Regions from separate parts of the Pseudoalteromonas sp. R3 genome, predicted to be linked through region 1. Evidence: predicted binding sites of a transcription regulator. Region 1 holds the regulator's gene; each other region holds the start of a gene.

Region 1 (2,206 bases):
TCCCGGTGCTCGGTTGAGGCGAAGATCTCCCCCCCGTTCACATGTAATGTGGCTTCTGCTTTTTGAATGAGCTTTTCGACATCTAGGATTACATGCACGTTATTGATGTGATCAAAGTGCCTTTCTAGCTTCGCAAACTTGTTTGTTACATAGTCTCTTAACGAATCGGTGATTTCTACATGTCGACCAGTTAAATTTAGTTGCATAAGCATTTTCCTTCTGTAGTTACGTCTAAATCAAGCTTTTACGCTGATTCGACGGTGGGATAGCCAAAGACTCTCGGTATTTGGCAATTGTACGTCTAGCCACTTTGATCCCTTGATCTGCCAATACATCCGCAATTTTGCTGTCACTTAATGGCTTAGCTGTGTTTTCTGCGGCAATTAGCTTTTTGATCAATGCTCTGATTGCTGTCGAAGAGCATTCTCCTCCGTTTTCAGTGCTGACATGGCTTGAGAAGAAATACTTCAACTCATAAATACCGCGTGGCGTGTGCATATACTTTTGCGTTGTTACACGTGAAATCGTGGACTCATGCATGTCGACCATTTCGGCCACATCATTGAGTACCATCGGCTTCATTGCCTCGGGGCCATGTTCAAAGAATGCCTGTTGTTGTTGCACAATGCAATTGGTAACTTTCAATAAAGTTTCATTGCGGCTTTCGAGACTTTTAATAAACCATTTTGCCTCTTGCAAGTGCGAGCGGATAAACTGGCTGTCAGTGCTCGACTTTACTGAACGGGACATTGCAGCGTAGTGATCGTTTACTCTGATCTTCGGCATAGAGTCCGGGTTTAGTTCAACAACCCAGCGACCTTTCACCTTTTTGACCGAAACATCCGGGATTACATAGTCGGCCTCTTCTTGCACTATGCTGGCGGCAGGTTTTGGATTAAGACTGTGGATCAGGGTCATGACTTCTTTAAGCTCAGCTTCTTTGAGCTTAGTCTTTTTCATCAAAGTTCGGTAGTCACGACTTGCGAGTAGATCGATATGTTCTGTCAGAATTTCTTTGGTTTGAGAGAGCCAGGGAGTGGCAGAGTCAAACTGATTGAGCTGGATACACAGACACTCTTGCAAGCTGCGCGCAGCAATACCGACGGGATCAAATAATTGAACACGTTTTAGTACTGCTTCGACTTCATCCAATTCTATCAGTTCTTCATCATTATCCTGATTCATGCTCTCAACAATGTCTTCGCAGCTGATAGTCAGCAGACCTGCATCGTCAACGGCTTCGACTATTGCCAGGGCGATGGCCCTGTCAGTTGGACTAAAGGGGGTGAGCTCTAGTTGCCACATCATGTATTCTTGCAGCGTCTCTGTGGTTTTACCCTGATAGATGGTTTCATCTTCAGGCATAGGGCCTGAGCTGCTTGCCGGGGCGGCACTGATGTACTCATCCCAGGTGACGTCCATTGCCAGATCGTCACTCACAGTGTCTTTGTTTAATGCAGCATCGCTGTCTTGTTCGTAGTCACTGACAGCCGAGTCCTCAAAGCTGTCATTATCATTGGTCGCATGTTGTTCTAACTCAGTATCCGATTTGGACTGTGTTTCATTATCGTGTGATTCAGACTCACCTTCTTCCACTTCCAACAAAGGATTGCTATCAAGCGCTTCTTGGATTTCTTGTTGGAGATCTAGCGTACTCAACTGTAACAGACGAATAGCCTGTTGCAGCTGTGGTGTCATTGTCAGTTGCTGCCCCATGCGCAGCTGTAGCGATTGCCTCATGTATCTCTAACAATCCTTTTTGTTATTTACTTCTAATCTTATAACTATAGCCTGAATTGCTCACCTAGGTAGACATCCCGCACGGTTTGATCGGCCAGAACATGCTCCGGGGTGCCTGCTGCTATCAGTTCACCATGTGACACTATATAAGCTTTCTCACAGACGTCCAGCGTTTCACGTACATTGTGGTCGGTGATCAGCACGCCTATGCCGCGGTTTTTTAAGTGTTCTATAATTTTCTTTATATCTAACACCGAAATGGGATCAACGCCAGCGAAAGGCTCATCCAATAAGATAAATTTTGGATCTGCCGCAAGGGCACGTGCAATTTCTACCCGGCGACGTTCACCACCCGACAAGGCCATGCCCTGGCTATCCCGAATATGCTGGATATTAAATTCATCTAATAACTCGTTGAGGATGACTTCCCGCTGCTCTTTATTGAGCTCCTTACGGGTTTCCAAAA
Region 2 (2,206 bases), 340 kb from region 1:
TTTGAATGTTCAGGCAAATTCAATATTCGAAAAGCCGGAAGATGCAATTGAATACCGTAAAGCAGCGTTTCAGCTGATCCGTTACCAGATTGGGGATATGGGCGACATGCTTAAAGGCAAAGTGCCGTTTGATGCAGAACGCTTTAAACAACGTGCGAACAATGCAGCCCAGTTGTCTGCCATGCCATGGGAAGCATTCCCGGCGGGTTCAGATAAAGGCGCAACAGATGCCCTGCCAGCTATCTGGTCTGACAGAGCAACCTTTGACAGTAAAGCACAGGCATTCGCAGATTATGCTCAAAAGCTAGCTGTAGCGGCGGAGTCGGGCGATAAGAAAGTCATTGGTGCAGCATTTAAAAACTGGGCGAAGGGCTGCAAAGACTGTCACAACTCGTTCAAAGATTAACAATCAACACAAGTAAGGCAGCGAATGCTGCCTTATCATTTAACGCTTAAACAAGGTAAACGTACCGCGAACCGGGGTTACCTGCATACAAGCTCAATCATCTAAGAAATCTAGATCATCCTCTCCCAGATTACGCTTCAGGCGTTTTTGTTCCAAGTAATCATCCAGACGACGCTTCACCCGCTTCTTTTGCTGGGCCTGCAACTCTTTGTCTAACGAGCCAAAGTCGTCTTCATAATCTTCATCTAACGGATCATAGGAAAATGTTTTACCCACGATAAGCTCCAAAACTTAAATTCGCTAATTAGTCCGGCAGTTCATGCAATGATGGCCTGCTTAAGAATAGTATTTAGCGCTAAATTCAGGCGCTGAAAAGCAAGACATTTTTATCTATACGATAAAAATTTTTTATTATGTGTTTGCGCAAAAAACACACTAGTCAAAAGCACCACTTTTTGGTCAGATTGATGAACAAAACAGCCAAAGCATCGTATAGAAAAACACAGCATTTCTATACTAATCAAAACCTTAATAAATTGGCACTGTTCTTGTTGGTTAACTTTCGTCATCAACACCCCAAGGACCACTATTATGAAAACTATACTGCTTGCTTCAACGTTGGCGTTATCTACCCAGGTAGCAGCCCACACAGATAACCATTTTTCTGTCAGCACGGATGAGTGCGCTGTTGATTTTAAAAACGACGTACAGATCACCCCTGATCAAGTCTATATCAAAAACGGTAATGGTCAGCCTGTGATGATAGATGCACAGGGCTTCCTGTTTATTGCAGATCAACCTGTTTCACTGGACCAGGATGAGCGCATGGCCATGCAGACATATGCCGATACGCTCAGAGCCGAGCTGCCCAAAGTGGCCAGTATTGCATTGCAGGGCGTAGAACTAGCTGGTGTCGCCATTGAGGAAGTGGCAACCGCATTTAATCTGCACAACTTCGATTCCTTGTCGGGCCTGATGGATGAACTGCATACAGAGATTGAAGGCGCGTTTTATCAGCAAGGCACCTTTGTGATGGGTGAGCAGGCTTTCAATGAATTCGGTGAGCAATTTGAACACCAGTTTGAAGAAAAAATAGAACAGGCAATAGAAGGCGCCATGATGGAGTCCATTGGCAGCCTGCTGGTCGCAATCGGCTCTGAAATGGTGAGCTCAGGCGGCGATATGGACCGCTTTGAGCAGCGCATGGAAAACCTGGGTGCCGAAATTGAACAAAAGATAGAGCACCAGGCAAAAGCGCTGGAGCAGCAAGCCGACGCCTTGTGTGGCAACTTCAAGACCATTGCAGAGCAAGAATCTCAGCTCAGCGCCATGATCCCCCAAATGAAAGGGTATCAGTTGTTCGCGTACCGCTAAACCTCGGTTTATCCCTGCACAGTCAGCCACACTTGCATAAGCTCAACACTTATCGCATGTGTGGCTGCTTTTTCGCTTGTGCCACCAGAGTGCCCAGCGTGCGCACATAACCTTCCATATGTTCACACCAGGGCAAGCCATAACTAATCCTCACGCAGCTACGGTAACGCTCATAGGCGCTGAATATGGCTCCCGGTGCGACGCTTATCCCAGCCTGAAGCGCAAGTTGAAAGAACAAGCCGCCATCATAGCCCTCCCCCAGGTCCAGCCACAATACACAGCCTCCTTTGGGATCGCTGACCCGGACGTGATCCGGAAAGTACTTTTGCACTGCCAGGCGCATTTTCTGCTTGTTGTCATAAAGTCGCTTACGTAACTGGCGCAGATGCCGCTGAAACTCGCCACTGGCCATAAAATCCGCCAGCG
Region 3 (2,206 bases), 1.3 Mb from region 1:
TCGCTTGTTTTACGAGCGCCGGATCGCTGTTCATCAGACGAAGCCCAAAGCCGTTTTGATAGGCTGCACCACGCGCCGTGATCCAGCCGTTAATGATGAAACCGCTAATTTGATTGTCGGCATTGTAGGTCATACGGATCCGTTGTTTGACGACCAAATCGTTCATGTCGTGGTCGCCGCGTGCGGGCCAGTTGTCTTCATATGCCAGTGTTGTTACGCCTTGTGCGCTGGGAAAGTACTGGCTGTAAGCGCGATTAAAGTCGTTGGGAAACTCATCCAGTTCATCTTCTATTCCATCGGCATCACTGTCGTTTTGTTCTGGCATCACCGTCAGGTTAAGGGCCGAAATTGCAGTAGCCGGGGAGCTTTTAACACTAAATACTGCATCGTTAAAATCGTTATCGCCCCAGGTGCGCGGCAAATCTTCAAAACCGATTACCACTTCCTGTTGTTCCTCATCCAGTAACAGCACGCAATGCTGGCGCAAGGTTTCGTCGCTTTCTGGGTTAAGGTCAGACAACGAATAATAGTAGGGAGTTTTAAAAGGTTTTACGCCGGTGTAGTACCAAAAGCCGTTCGCAGCGATAAAGAAGCCGATACTGGTGCCTGCCGGGAATTCACCTATGCTTACGCGGTGTCCGTTAGTCAGGTGAGGATAGCTAAGGTTTGGAAAGACAATGGTTTCCTGGATCTCTTCTGGGGTTTGCGGGGGATTCTGCGGATCAAAAGTGAAGTAGCCAAAAGAGTTTTTGTACCCCGCACCTTCATGGATAAAGGTAATAAATACCTCGGCGTCTTCATTCAGGTGAATGGTCGAGCCTTCATCGCCAGTGATAAAGGCCTCGTTTACTCTGGCCTCTGGCAGCGCATTTTGGATGCGCTGGAAAAACTCCGGGCTGTACTGGTCGCGTGTGTAAATCAGCGAATCAGGTTTACCTGTGGATTGGTTGTAGCCACCGGGCCATGCCTGTCCAGACTGGAACTGCCAGACATATTGCCCATCAACTTGTTGGACTGCACCAGCGGTAAAAGAGAGTAGCCCTGAGGCCAGTATGGGGTACAGCAGGTTAAATCGCTTCATCATCGTCGCTCCAAATGAAAAGGGTGTAGGTTTTTCTGTATGGACTATTTCACGAAGCATGCCAAAAATTAATGTGTTTATTATCAGTGGTTTATGGTTTTTGTTTGAGCGGTAAGTGGGTTTTTTGCAAATTGCACTGCATTGCGCTTTGCAAACAAGAAAATAGCTAATTAATTTTGGCAGTCACACAGGCTGGCAGCGAATAAGCGCACCTGAACTGCTGTTTTTTGCGATCGGTGTAATACTTGCTTGAGTAGGAAAAACGATAAAGGAGGTGAGTATGAGCACGATTCGATCACACACTTTGGTGTTTAGCATCGCCCTGAATGGTTACCAGTGGCGCTACCGGCGTTATCTAAACAGCCAGCGCCGCTACGCCAGGCGCATGGGATACGATTATGTGGTGGTTACGCGCCCCTGGTTAAACAGGCTGGGGGCGGAGTGCTGCTGGCTCAAATTATTCTTGCTCAAATCCGCATTGCGCTCTGGCTATAAACAGGTCCTGTTTGTGGATGCTGACGCCTGTATTCAGCAGACTTGCCCGGCGCTAGAGGTGTTATATGACGAAAACACCTTTTTACATCTGGCAAGAGGCTACAGCGGCGCGTTTAATTCCGGGGTGATGCTGATGCGCAATTGCACTGAGGCGATTGAGTGGCTCGATACTCTGATTGTGGCCATGACTCAGCCTGTGGCTGAGTCGCAAGGGATAGGCTGGGGTGAAAATGGCCATGTGATCCATTATGCCAACAACTGTGAGGGGGTGGCGGAGCTCGACCGACGCTGGAACAATACCTATGATGCAGAGCTGAATGACTACATTCGCCACTTTAATTACGGACCGCTGAAATGCTCCTGGCTGGATAAGTGTTTCCATACTCTTATTTTTAAATGTTCACGCCTGTTGTTGGGTTATAGTCTGTCCCGACCCGATCAGCAGGCAGACAAGCTGGGCGTGGTTCAGCTGCGTATTCCTGCTACTCTTGCGCAAATTCAGCTGCTATATCCGCGTTATTTTCCTTCTCTGTGAGCGCCGCATGGCGCTTCTCAAAATAAAAAAATTCCCAAAATGCAACGCACTTTTACTTCTTAAAAACACACTGAAAATCAACTAATCTATTTAAA
Region 4 (2,206 bases), 1.8 Mb from region 1:
TTTGGTTTGCCACGACTTTGGCACCGGCGCCTAGCATCAAACCTGATGGCAGTTCGGTATCCTGAGAGGAGCGCCCACCGGGTTGGTTAATATTCTGATAGAGTAAGTCTTCAAATATCGCGCGGCTCTTTTTATAGCCGACCGTACTAGCATTCGCCAGGTTATTTGAAATAACTGATATATCAGTCTGCTGGGCATCTAAGCCGGTTTTACTGATCCATAATGCTGGGTTCATAATCTTTACCTCACTCTCTTAAACGATACGCAGGAGCGAAGTGTGTCGCTCATCAATTTCTTCAGCTGTTTTCATCAGTTTCATCTGCATTTCAAACTGGCGCTGAAGGTTTACCATGTCCACCATCTCATGAACTGGATTTACATTAGACATTTCCAGATAGCCACTCATTACCTTGGCGGTAGGGGAGATTTCACAAAACCCACACACTCCATCTTCTAGTAGCTCTTCTTTTGGTCTGAACAAACCGTCATTGCCTTTTTCAAGTTTGCTATTGTCTGCGCTAATAATCTTCAATCGGTCGACCACTTCCAAAAAGTTGGCAGGTGCACCCTGGGGTCGGACCTGAATCGAGCCATCGTCACTAAACACCACCTTTTCTACCGGCAAAGGTAAAATAATTGGGCCACCTTCGCCAATAATTTGACGACCATGGCTGGTGACCAATGCGCCATCAGAGGTGATATTCAACGTACCAACTTTGGTATAAGCTTCTTCACCTGCGGCGTCCACCACACTGATCCAGGACTTTTCATCAACAGCGATATCAAGATCACGTCCCGTTTCAGTGATAGCCCCGCCCGTCATCATGGTCCCCGGACGTTCCTGCATAGCAAATACGCGGGTAGGAAGCCCTTCACCAAAAGCCTGCATAGAGCGGGCCTGTGCAAAGTCTGCCTTAAACCCGGTGGTATTGGCGTTGGCCAGGTTGTTCGCTTTCAGTCCGACACCAACCAGATTTTGTTTGGCACCAGACATAGCGACATACAGCATTTTATCCATGGGAACGACCTAAAATTGTTCAATCTATACTGAGTAAAGCAATATAGATGCCAACATGTTCGTCAAGAAAATGAAAAGGCCGCATTAAGCGGCCTTGGGAGGTGATGAAGTAGATTATCGGATCTGCAGAATGTTCTGCTGAAGTGTTGAGTTCACTTCCAGTGCCCGAGAGTTTGCCTGGAAGTTTCGCTGTGCACTAATCAGGTCAACCAGTTCGTTCGTCAGGTTAACATTCGACTGCTCGAGTGCTGAGGAGTTGATGGTTCCCAGCGTACCTGAACCTGGCTCACCCGCGATAGGTTCACCTGATGTTAAACTCTTTTTCCATCCAGTGTTACCAACCTGCTGCAAGCCTTGCGAGTTTGAAAAGCGAACCATTGCAACCTGACCCAGGTAAGTAGAGTCACCATTACTGTAAGATGCCACTATTTTACCATCGGAGCCAATATCAATACCTGCAAGTCGACCTGTTGTAGCACCATCTTGCTCAAGTGCTTTTACTTCAAAGCGGCTCGCGAACTGTGTCGGTGGCTTAGTATTTGCCTCATCGCGCCAGTTCATCTGGATATTGCTCGGGAAAGTTGCACCATTGGTCAATAATGTTGACAGACCAGCGCCTGCACCCGCAGGAATGTTAAACGGGTCAAAAGTTGGGCCCGAAACAGGCACTCCAGGATCACCTGTTGAAGCGGGGTTACCATTAGAATCAAATTCAAACTCGGTAATTGGTCCAGCTACACTACCGTCACCTGCTGGGCCTACTAACTGCCCACCCAAAGTTGCATAAACCTGCCACTGGTTTGGGTTTGTTGCAGGATCTTCTTTAACAAAATACATCTGGAGAGTATGCGGCTCACCTAAGCTGTCATAAATCGTTGTAGACGTTGAACTGTTATAAGAAGCACTTACCGTTGGATCAAATGCTAGTGTAGGCGACGTTACTCTTGAGTCCAGGTTAAATGAAGTGTAAACATTTGTCGTTGCACGAGGAGAGCCTGATGCATCTGGGATCTGTAATGCAGCAGAGGTACTCAAACTGACCGATGTCGTATCACCTGTGCTTGGGTCAACAGGGAAACCTTGCAGGAAGTTGCCCTGGGCATCAACAATAAAATTATCTTTATTGAGTTTAAATGCTCCCGCTCGACTGTAAGTAAAGTCTTGAGAACCCAACTCTTCACTCATTGC

The links. The regulator sigma-54, encoded in region 1, starts transcription at its own class of promoters, with help from an activator protein. The targets are predictions, from matches to a motif close to GTTGGCACGNNNNTNGNNT.
Region 2: ELR70_RS05300 (YggN family protein) is a predicted target of sigma-54. The motif match lies at 942-960, and genes of this name have one in related genera.
Region 3: ELR70_RS20945 (LruC domain-containing protein) is a predicted target of sigma-54. The motif match lies at 1,129-1,147, and genes of this name have one in related genera.
Region 4: ELR70_RS18990 (flagellar basal body rod protein FlgF) is a predicted target of sigma-54. The motif match lies at 1,055-1,073, and genes of this name have one in related genera.

What each region holds. Positions count from the first base shown of each region.
Region 1 covers NZ_CP034835.1:434,286-436,491, forward strand. The annotation lists gene hpf (ribosome hibernation promoting factor) at 1-206, opposite strand, end outside; gene ELR70_RS06855 (RNA polymerase factor sigma-54) at 232-1,740, opposite strand; gene lptB (LPS export ABC transporter ATP-binding protein) at 1,785-2,206, opposite strand, start outside.
Region 2 covers NZ_CP034835.1:94,061-96,266, reverse strand. The annotation lists gene ELR70_RS05310 (cytochrome c) at 1-406, shown strand, start outside; gene ELR70_RS05305 (hypothetical protein) at 500-682, opposite strand; gene ELR70_RS05300 (YggN family protein) at 998-1,780, shown strand; gene ELR70_RS05295 (PLP-dependent aminotransferase family protein) at 1,830-2,206, opposite strand, start outside.
Region 3 covers NZ_CP034835.1:3,600,728-3,602,933, reverse strand. The annotation lists gene ELR70_RS20945 (LruC domain-containing protein) at 1-1,084, opposite strand, end outside; gene ELR70_RS20940 (hypothetical protein) at 1,362-2,111, shown strand.
Region 4 covers NZ_CP034835.1:3,169,852-3,172,057, forward strand. The annotation lists gene flgG (flagellar basal-body rod protein FlgG) at 1-235, opposite strand, end outside; gene ELR70_RS18990 (flagellar basal body rod protein FlgF) at 254-1,018, opposite strand; gene flgE (flagellar hook protein FlgE) at 1,133-2,206, opposite strand, start outside.